DNA from 2 places in the Novosphingobium aeonii genome. Region 2 is predicted to be linked to the other one. Evidence: predicted binding sites of a transcription regulator. Region 2 holds the regulator's gene; the other holds the start of a gene.
The links. The regulator LexA, encoded in region 2, represses DNA repair genes until DNA is damaged. The targets are predictions, from matches to a motif close to GTTCCNCNCTTGTTCT.
Positions count from the first base shown of each region.

Region 1 (5,083 bases), 1.5 Mb from region 2:
CCCGCGCGCGGTTTCTGCGATCACGGCCATGTCGTCATTGTCAGGGGCACTTTCGAGGCCGAGGAAAGCGGCCATCTCGTGCTGGTTCACGATCAGGATATCGACATGTTCGAACAGCGCCCGTCCTTCCTGCACGGCGGGGGCGCCGTTGAGGATGCGGACCGCCTTCGACTTCGCGAAAACGGGCAGCAGGGCGGAAACCGGCACTTCGAGTTGGGCAAGCAACACGCCCTCGCTCACCGGTCTGGCGTCCCTCAGCCGCGCATTGGCGCCGGGCACGACGATGATCTGATTCTCGCCCACCGAATCCACGGCGATATAGGCAGTGCCGGTGTCCACGCCGGGCAACATGGCAACGCCGCCGACGTCGATGCCGTCCGCTTTGAGGCGCGAGAGCATCCAGCTTCCCGAATCGCCTTCGCCCACCGCACCCACCATGTAGGTTTCCGCACCCATCCTTGCCGCCGCAACGGCCTGGTTTGCGCCTTTTCCGCCCGGTAGCCTGGCCGTGGCCATGGCCATGACCGTCTCGCCGGGCCGGGGAAGATGCTCCAGCGAAGTGATGATATCGAGATTGATCGAACCGAAGATGTGAACTGCCAAAGCTGTCACCTAACTTGTCTGGCGCCCAACCTGTTTCGCGCCCCTGCTTTTGTCATGGGCTGCATGGCCCCCACAGGCAGGTCAAGCGCGAGGCGCCGCCGTGCGCGCTGCCGCAACAATTGCGGTCTCCAGCGCAAAGAGCGCGGCTCGGCCCTCCTCCTACTCTCTCCTTGACCGAGCCCGCACCGGCGCCGGTATTTCTGCTTCGATAGTTCTACGCCAATCCTGAAGGGAAACGAAGATGACGAAATGGCTCATCACGGGCATCGGCGGCGGCCTCGGCCGCGCGGTGGCGCGTGCCGCGCTCGCACGCGGGGACGTGGTCGTCGGCACGACCCGAAGTGCGGGAGACCCGGAATTCGAGGCGCTGGCACCGGGCCGCGCGCATGTCCTCACCGTCGACCTGACCGACGAAGCCTCGGTCCGGTCCGCCGTTGCCCGGGCCGAGGAACTGACCGGCGGAATCGACCGCCTGCTCAACAATGCCGGTTACGGTCTGGTCGGCGCGATCGAGGAAGTCTCCATCGAAGAAGCCAAGGCGCTGTTCGAGATCAACCTGTTCGGCGCGATCCGCATGATCCAGGCGGTGCTTCCCGCCATGCGGGCGAGACGCGCCGGTCACGTAGTCAACATCACTTCGGTTTCTGGACATGCCCCCTGGGCGGGCACGGCCATCTACGGCGCCAGCAAATATGCCCTCGAATGCGTGGGCCAGACCCTTGCGCAGGAAGTGGCACCGATGGGCATCCGGGTCACCAATGTCGCGCCGGGCGGCTTCCGCACCGGATTCGCCGCCTCGGGTCTCAAGGTCGCCGCGAAGGACATCGCGGACTATGAGGAAGGCGCACACTTTGCCCGCCGCAGCCTGACGGAGGGTGCCGGCAGCGAAAAAGGCGATCCCACGCGCGGAGCCGAAGCGATTCTCGCGGCGCTCGATGCGCCGGAACCCCCGCTGCACCTGTTCCTTGGTGAAGACGCCCTGCACTACGCCCGCGACCAGATCGCCTTCGTGGGCGCGCAGATGGACGAATGGGAATCGCTTTCGCTTTCCACTGCGTTCGAACCCGCCTGATGCACCGGGCGCGGCTTCCCGAATGGGCCGTTGCGCGCGGGGCGGGATACAACAGCTTCGATACGATCCTTCCCGCCCGCAGTGCGCTGGTCGTGATCGACATGCAGGCTGCCTTCGTTGCCGAGAGCGAGGTCTTCGGCAACGCCTACGCCCGCGCGGCGATCGAGCCGATCAATCGGCTGGCAGCAGCCATGCGCCGGGCGGGAGGACAGGCCATCTGGACCCGCCAGACGGTCAGCGACGAGCCGCACCTCGCGGTTCCCGCATGGCAGTACGACATGTCGGACCCCATGGTCGCCCGTGCGGTGGAAGCCTTGCGCGCAGGCACGCGGTCGCACGCCATCCATCAGGCCATGGAATGCCGAGAGGACGACCTCGTGCTCAACAAGTACCGCTACGGCGCCATGTCCTGCCCGGCGGGCGCGCTGGAGAAGGTGCTTCGGGTAAGCGACGTGGAACTCGTCGTGCTGGCAGGCACGCTCACTAACGTCTGCGTGGAATCGACGGCGCGGGAGGCCAACATGCGGGGCTGGAAAGTGATCGTCGTTGCGGACGCCTGCGCAGCCGTGAGCGACGAGGAACACAACGCCGCACTTCTCAATCTGCGGCTGAACTTCGCCGATGTGAAGACGACGGACGAAGTGCTGGAAATGCTGGCCCCCCGGCCCTCTTGAGCGGTGCAGGGGGGGAGCCTGCCCCCCTGCATTCCCTTCATCAGCTCATCAGGCGCGGCACCGAGACGGAGAACACGTCGAAGTGCCCATCGGGATGCTCTTCCTTCCCGTCACGCGGCGCGGCGCGGTGCTGGACGACACCGTTCTTGCCGAAACCGTCCACCACCGGACGCCCGGCATCGCGGCTCAACCAGAGGCGCAGGAGATGGCGCTTGCGCTGCGGCTCGGGCCAGTCCCAGAACGTGGTGCGGGCATGAAGCGCGGCGTAGTTGGAAAGCCACTGGATGTCGCCGGGGCGGAAATCCATCTCGATCGCCATGCCCTCTTCGTAAGTGATCGTATCGAAGAGTTCGAGCACCTCGATCTGCTCGGGCGTCAGCTTGGGCACGCCTTCGTATTCCTGCGCGGTGAGGATATAGAGCGAACCCGCATACATCGAGAACACGCCGTCCACGAGGCTGACGATCGGCGAGGTATAGGTATCCGCCGGGGCATTGTGGTCCTGACGGCGCCAGTCCCAGTGGAAGGGTTCGAGCAGCAGCGGCGCCAGATCGGGGCGGCGGCGCAGGATCTCGTTGTAGATTTCGGCACCGGAAACGAGGCAGGAAAGCCCACCCTCCTTGGCCGGACGCAGGCACATGAGCGCGACGATATCCGAGCTGTCCGAGTGATAGACCAGCTTGTCGCGTACCTTGGAGGACAGCGCGGTGGGATCGTCCATGGTCTTGTCGCTGGTGGCGTAGACGTGGTCGATCAGGTCGCCCATCTCGTTCTGGCGGATCGGATCGCCCATATGCAGGCCGAGCACGTAGTAGATCGCGTTAGACAAGGCATCCGAATAGAGCTGGGTGCACAGGCCCCGGACCAGCACGAAACCGCGCCCATAGTCCACGTCCGCGCCCCATGATTCGACGGCATCGGCGCAGGCGACCAGCGGATATTCCTCGGCAGTGACGGTGCGCAGGTCCGGGTTCTCGGCCAGGAAGCGGGTACCCAGCTGCTCCAGTTCGGCAACCTGATCGTCCGAGAGCATGTAGATCCACTCGTCGGTAGCGGCCAGTCGGTCTCCGCGCCATGCGGCAGCAGTGGTGACGGGCGGGACGGCCTCCAGCGGCGCGGGAGCGGAACTGGCCATGCTTCGTGAGTCCTTCTCTGGGTCTGTAGCTATTGCCGGAGACCCTAGGCGGAATGCCACAATGTGACTTGGCGAGCGATGCCCGAAACCTTTTCCCCATGCGCATCCCATGATCGAACGGACTTCGATTGCGCAGGACAGAAATAGAACATAATATGAACATATGTTCGATTCGAGTCGCCTCAAACGTGCCGCGAGCCTCGTGCAGCCCTCTCTTGAGGGCTGGCCCGAGGCGCCTTTGCAGCAGGACGGCGTTCACGAATTCTACGCCGCCGGCGCTCAGGACGGCAGCGCCGCACTCGCCCTGGCCCTGCTTTGCGTGGTTCAGGGCACGGTCCAGAGATGCAGGCCAAGCGGACCGCTGATCTGGCTGCGTCTGGCAAAGGGCAAGCAATCCCGGCAGCGCCCTTATGCGCCCGGCCTTGCCGAACTCGGCATCGATCCCGCCGCGATAGTGCTGATGCGCCTGCCCGATATCCAGAGCCTGCTGCGCGCGGGTGTGGACTGCGTGCGGCACGGCGGCGCGGCAGCGGTGGTGATGGAGATGGACGGGCGCGCGCCAACCTTCGATCTTACCGCTTCCCGCCGTCTCGCGCTGGCGGCGGAACAGAGCGGCACCATGGTGATGATCGTGCGCAGCGGCGCCGAACCGACGCCCAGCGCCGCCCATACCCGCTGGCAAGTGGCCAGCGCGCCCTCGGTGCCCCTGCCCGCCGATGCACCGGGAGGTCCGGTGTTCGACATTACCCTGCTGCGCCGGCGCGGCGGGCGAGAGGGACTCAACCTGCAACTGGAATGGGATCGTGAGCGAGGCACCTTCCGAGCACCGATACCTGGCCGAGCGCCGATACTTGGCCGCCCGCCGCTATCTGGCGATCTATCTGCCCTTCCTGCCGTCCGAACGGGCGATGCGGGAAGGCGCAGCGCCGCCTGACGCGGCTTTCGCCCTCATCGCGAAGCAACGCGGGGCGCAGCGCATCATGGCACTGTCCCCCGCCGCGCTTTCGCTCGGCCTTTCGGCGGGGATGATGCTGGCCGACGCCCGCGCGCAGGAACCCGACCTTGTCGCGCTGGAGCATCGCCCCGAAGCGGACAATGCCCTGCTGCTGCGCGTGGTCGAGGCCTGCGAGCGTTACACGCCGATGGTCGCCCCCGATGGCGAGGACGCAATGGTGCTAGACCTCACCGGCTGCTTCGACAGTCTGGAAATGGACGAAACCGGCGTGCGGAACGATCTCGTAACCCGCCTCTCCCGGCTGGGTCTGCGCGCACTGGCCGCCTCAGCCGCAACCCCGGATGCGGCGCTCGCGCTCGCCCGCTTCGGCAAGAGCAGCTTGCGCGAACTGCCGGTGAGCGCGCTCGCCCTGGGAGAAGACGCCCACCTCGCCCTGCGACGGGCGGGGCTGCGCACTGTCGGACAACTCGCGGACCGCCCCCGCGCGCCTCTCGCCGCCCGGTTCGGCAAGGCCATGTCGATCGCGCTCGCCCGCCTGCTGGAGGAGCAGGATCGGCGCATCACCCCGCACCGCACCCTGCCCCCGATCTGGGTGGAGCAGCGTTTCGCCGAACCGATGGCAACGGTCAAACCCCTGCTCGGCG
Region 1 is NZ_CP176832.1:547,924-553,006, forward strand. It holds gene ACLIMP_RS02750 (ribokinase) at 1-603, opposite strand, end outside; gene ACLIMP_RS02755 (oxidoreductase) at 845-1,675, shown strand; gene ACLIMP_RS02760 (isochorismatase family protein) at 1,633-2,349, shown strand; gene ACLIMP_RS02765 (TauD/TfdA family dioxygenase) at 2,390-3,484, opposite strand; gene ACLIMP_RS02770 (ImuA family protein) at 3,648-4,418, shown strand; gene ACLIMP_RS02775 (Y-family DNA polymerase) at 4,393-5,083, shown strand, end outside.
Region 1: the regulator LexA is predicted to act here: its motif matches at 3,619-3,634, upstream of ACLIMP_RS02770 (ImuA family protein).

Region 2 (5,083 bases):
CAGTACCGGCATCGCCTGCGTGAGCAGGGCGAGGTCGGGGTCTTCGTAGCCGGCCTGCACCAGTCGCGGCAGCACCAGTTCGGCGAGACGCGCATCGCTGGCCTCGCGAAGGTAGTGGCCGTTGAGATTCTGGAGCTTGGCGAGGTCGAAGCGGGAGGGCGACTTGCCCACGTCCGCCATGTCGAACCATTCGACCGCCTTCTCGCGGCTGATGAATTCCTCGTCGCCATGGCCCCAGCCAAGGCGAAGCAGGTAGTTGAACAGCGCTTCCGGAAGCACGCCCATATCGTCACGATAGGCGTCCACGCCCAGCGCGCCGTGACGCTTCGACAGCTTTGCGCCGTCAGAGCCATGGATGAGCGGGACATGGCCGTAGACAGGCACGTCCCAGCCCATGCCGTGAATGATCACAAGCTGCCGGAAGGCATTGTTGAGGTGATCGTCTCCGCGCAGGACGTGCGTGACGCCCATGTCGTTGTCGTCCACGACGACGGCGAGCATGTAGGTAGGCGTGCCGTCGGAGCGGAGGATGACGAAATCGTCGATTTCCTCGTTCCTGACGGTAACTTCGCCCTGCACGAGATCGTTAATCGTCGTTTCGCCGTCGCGCGGGGCCTTCACGCGCACGACGTAGGACTTGTCAGCAGGCCAGGTCGAGGGATCGGCATCGCGCCATTCGCTGTCGATGCGGAACGGACGGCGTTCTTCCTGGGCCTTCTGCCTGCGCTCGGCCAGTTCCTCGGAAGTGAGGTAGCAGCGATAGGCATGACCGCCGGCCAGCAGTTCGGCAGCCACTTCGGCATGGCGGTCGGAACGGGCGAACTGGAACACGGCCGGTTCATCGCCTTCGAGCCCGAGCCATGTCAGGCCGTCGAAGATCGCCTCGATCGCGGGCTCGGTCGAACGAGCGCGATCGGTATCTTCGATGCGAAGCAGGTACTTGCCGCCGTGATGGCGGGCGAAGAGCCAGTTGAAAAGTGCGGTACGGGCGCCGCCGATATGGAGATAACCCGTGGGCGAGGGGGCAAAGCGCGTGACGACGGCCTTGCTGCCGTCTGGTCCGCTCGATGCACTGCCGCTTGCCATTATTGTAACCTTCCTGTCCTATGCGCGCCATGGCCAGCCAAGCCGCCACGTCACTTGATTCAGAGCATCCGGATCTTGCCGGAACCGCTGCATTGCAGCATCGCCCATGGATCAGCCAGAGCCACTTGTCGAGCAGTTTGGCCGGTGTCGAGTGTTTTCTTTCGAACTGCGGTTTCGCTAGAGGACCATGGCTCACCGTAGCCTTCGGAACCGGCATAACTGCGTGGTTTTTCCTGCCTACAGCCGAGGAGTGGGTCACCCTTTGCGTAGTATGCGTCGCAGTTGCTTTATTCGCACTGTACTGCCTTCAGGGTGCTACGCGGATTCCATATATCAGGCAGGCGATGATCGCTTGCTCGCTTCTCGTCATGGCGGGATGTCTCGTTGTCTGGGCGCGCTCGGAAACGGTTGGTCAGCCGGCGATCGCAAGGCCGCTGTTCGGAACATTCACGGCCCGCGTTCTCGCGATCGAGGAGCAGCCGGCGCTGAAGCGGGACAGACTGATTCTGGCACTGCGGGAGCCGGGGACCGGCAGGCCGATCAAGTTTCGCGTGAACTTGCCCGCATCGGCGCGGTCTCCGGCACTTTCAACCGGCGCTATCATCCGATTCCGCGGGAGATTGATGCCTCCGGCACCTCCGATGCTGCCTGGCGCCTACGATTTCGCCAGGGCGGCTTGGTTCGCCGGGATATCCGCAACCGGCGCCGTGCTTTCCCCTGTGGAGGTGCTTTCCCCCGGAGCGGGTGACGACTGGCTTGGCGAGCAGCGAATGCGGCTGTCCCGTCATATCGCTGCAAGCCTTGAAGGATCCGCCGGCGGGATCGCCTCGGCGCTCGTCACAGGGGACATGGGCGGGATCGGCAAGGCAGAGGCCCAGGCGATGCGCGATGCCGGACTTGCGCATCTGCTCTCGATCAGCGGCCTGCATGTCAGCGCAGTTGTCGGTGCGGTCTATATCCTCGCGCTGCGCCTGCTGGCGTTATCTCCCGCGCTGGCGTTGCGGGTGCGATTGCCTGTCCTTGCGTCGGCTAGCGGGGCATTGGCGGGCGTTGGTTACACTTTGCTGAGCGGATCGCAGGTGCCGACCATACGCTCCTGCGTGAGCGCGCTACTGGTACTTGCCGCATTGGCGATGGGGCGTGAGGCGCTGTCGATGCGATTGCTTGCGGCGGCCGCCTTCATCGTCCTTCTGATCTGGCCCGAATCGATTGTGGGCGCTAGCTTCCAGATGAGCTTTGCCGCCGTTGTCGTGCTGATCGCGTTAGGCAATGCGGTGCCCATCCGGCATTGGTTCTCGGCCCGTGACGAAGCATTGCCTTTCAAGGCGCTGCGCAGCCTATCCCTGATCCTCGTCACGGGCGTAGCCATCGAACTCGCGCTGATGCCGATCGGACTTTATCATTTTCACCGCGCCGGACTCTATGGATCGATCGCCAATGTGGTTGCCATCCCGCTCACGACCTTTCTTGTCATGCCCCTGGTCGGCGCGGCGCTGCTTTTCGATATCGTTGGGGCCGGATCGCCGGTCTGGTGGCTTGCTGGAGTAGCCATCGATCTGCTGATCGGTCTGGCACGGTTCATCGCCTCGCGGCCCGGTGCGGTGAGCATGGCGCCGACGATGGGCGGATGGCAGTTTCTACTTTTCGTGACTGGAGGACTTTGGCTGGGGCTTTGGCACGGAAAAGCCAGGCTCTGGGGTCTGCTTCCAGTCGCCAGCGGCTTTATCGGCCTGCTCCTGCTGACCCCGCCGGACATCGTCGTTTCGGGAGATGGCCGCCAAGTTGCTTTGATTGACGGTCCGGGGAGGCGCCTTGTCATGCTGCGCGACAGCTCGAGCGATTACGTTTTGGACAATCTGATGGAAGTAGCGGGAGTTCAGTCAAAACCCGTCTTGATTGCAGACTGGCCGGGCGTGCGATGCAACCCGGATTTCTGTGCGTTGATGCTGGAACGTGGCGGGAAGGCGCGCCACATACTGATCGCCAGGGGCCGGGATATCGTGCCGGAAGACACTTTGGCTCGGGCCTGCCAGCGCGCCTATCTCGTAATTGCGGGCCGACGTCTGCCGCGAAGTTGTCAGCCAATCTGGCTGAAGGCGGATCGCAACATGCTGAGCAAGACGGGCGGCGTGGCGATCGACCTGAAGCGCCGCACGGTACATTCAGTGGCAGATGCGCAAGGTGATCATGGGTGGTGGCGTTCGCCGCCGCTTTCTTATGGCGTCATCGCCAAGGCCCGGTAATAACGCGGCGGCGAGACGGCGGAACAACCGGACATCGTCTCACGCTTGAGCCGCATCAGTGATAGCGGCGTAGCAGTCCGGCCAGTTTGCCCTGAACCTCGACTTCGTCAGGCCCATAAATCTGCGGTTCGTAAGCGGCATTGGCAGGGTCAAGGCGCACCATTCCGGCTTCGCGGCGCAGATACTTGAGCGTGGCTTCAGCCCCTCGCACGAGAGCGACGACAATTTCACCGTCGCGAGCGGTATTGGTGCGCTTCACCAAGGCGAAATCGCCGTCGAGGATGCCCGCGTCTATCATCGAATCACCCGAAACCTCGAGCGCATAGTGTTCGCCCGAACCAAGCAGCGCTGCGGGAACCGGGAGCATGGACTGTCCTTCGAAGGCCTCGATCGGCACGCCGGCGGCGATGCGGCCGTGGAGTGGGATTTCGATGACATCGTTCGCGGGGGCAGGTGCGATCTGGGGTGCGCGGACAGGCGCTGCAGTATCGTTGCTGTTCGCCGCCGGAGTCGATCTTGCAGGTTTGGACGTTGCATCCTCAGGCTGGCGCAGGACTTCGAGAGCGCGAGCGCGATTGGGGAGGCGGCGAATGAAACCCCGTTCCTCCAAGGCGGAAATCAGGCGGTGAACGCCGGACTTGGACTTGAGGTCCAGCGCTTCCTTCATTTCCTCGAAGCTGGGCGAGATGCCGCTTTCCTCAAGCCGGACCTGAATGAACCGGAGCAATTCGTGCTGCTTGCGCGTCAACATCTGCGTTGCCTCTTCGTTCTGCGGCCCATGGCCCTGTCTCGTCCGGCGATTTGCCTGCGAACAATGAGGGAACAATTATGCAACGAATCCGGTATCGTCAAGCAATACCGCCATTTTGGAGCAAGAACACTTCAACAACATCTCCTGCATTCGCGGCCGGCGCGCCAATGGGGCGATCGATCAGTACATTGCTTGCCGCGAGCGATGCCAGAGCGCCGCTGTCCTGAAGCGGGTTCGCGCAGACCGTCTCGCCGTTCCAGTAACCGCGCAAAAACTCCCGGCGGTTGCCCGCAGCGGGCAGGGGGGCCGAAAGCCGGGTTGCAACCGGCTGTGGGATTGGCCGTGAAGCCCCCAACAGGGCCCGCAGGACAGGCAGGAGAAACTGATAGGCTGTCACAAGGCTGGATACCGGATTCCCCGGTAATCCGATGATAATTTGCGGCCCGGTAGCGCGCTGGCGGGTCGCCACGAGCAGGGGCTTGCCCGGCTTGATGGCCACGCGCCAGAAGTCCAGCTGTGCGCCCCATGCTTCGAGGGCCGGGCGGACAAGATCGTGATCGCCGACCGAGGCACCCCCGCTGGTCACGATGACGTCAGAATCGCTCGCCTGTTCGAAGGCGGCGATGAGGTCATCGAGCTTGTCGGCCACGGGGCCTATCCGGTTCGCATCCACCGGAAGAGAGCGGGCCATGGCAACCAGCATGACGCCGTTGCTGGCAGGAACTTGATGGTTGGCGCAGAACTCAGGGTCGGTCGAGAGTTCGTCGCCGCTATCTATGACGGTTACCCGCGGAATCCGTCGGACGGGCAGGTGGCGATGGCCGGCGGCAATGCCGAGCGCGGCTTGCGCCGGGCCGATCAAAGTACCGGCGGCGAGAAGTTCGCGGCCTTCCACAAAGTCCATGCCGCAGCGCCGGATATGGCGGTGGCTAGGTTCGGGTGCCTCTCCCGTCAGGGTGATCTGTTGCCCCTCGCGAGCGAGGTCTTCCTGAAGGATAACGGC
Region 2 is NZ_CP176832.1:2,411,918-2,417,000, reverse strand. It holds gene gltX (glutamate--tRNA ligase) at 1-1,086, opposite strand, end outside; gene ACLIMP_RS11715 (ComEC/Rec2 family competence protein) at 1,116-3,329, shown strand; gene lexA (transcriptional repressor LexA) at 3,385-4,080, opposite strand; gene ACLIMP_RS11705 (molybdopterin molybdotransferase MoeA) at 4,178-5,083, opposite strand, start outside.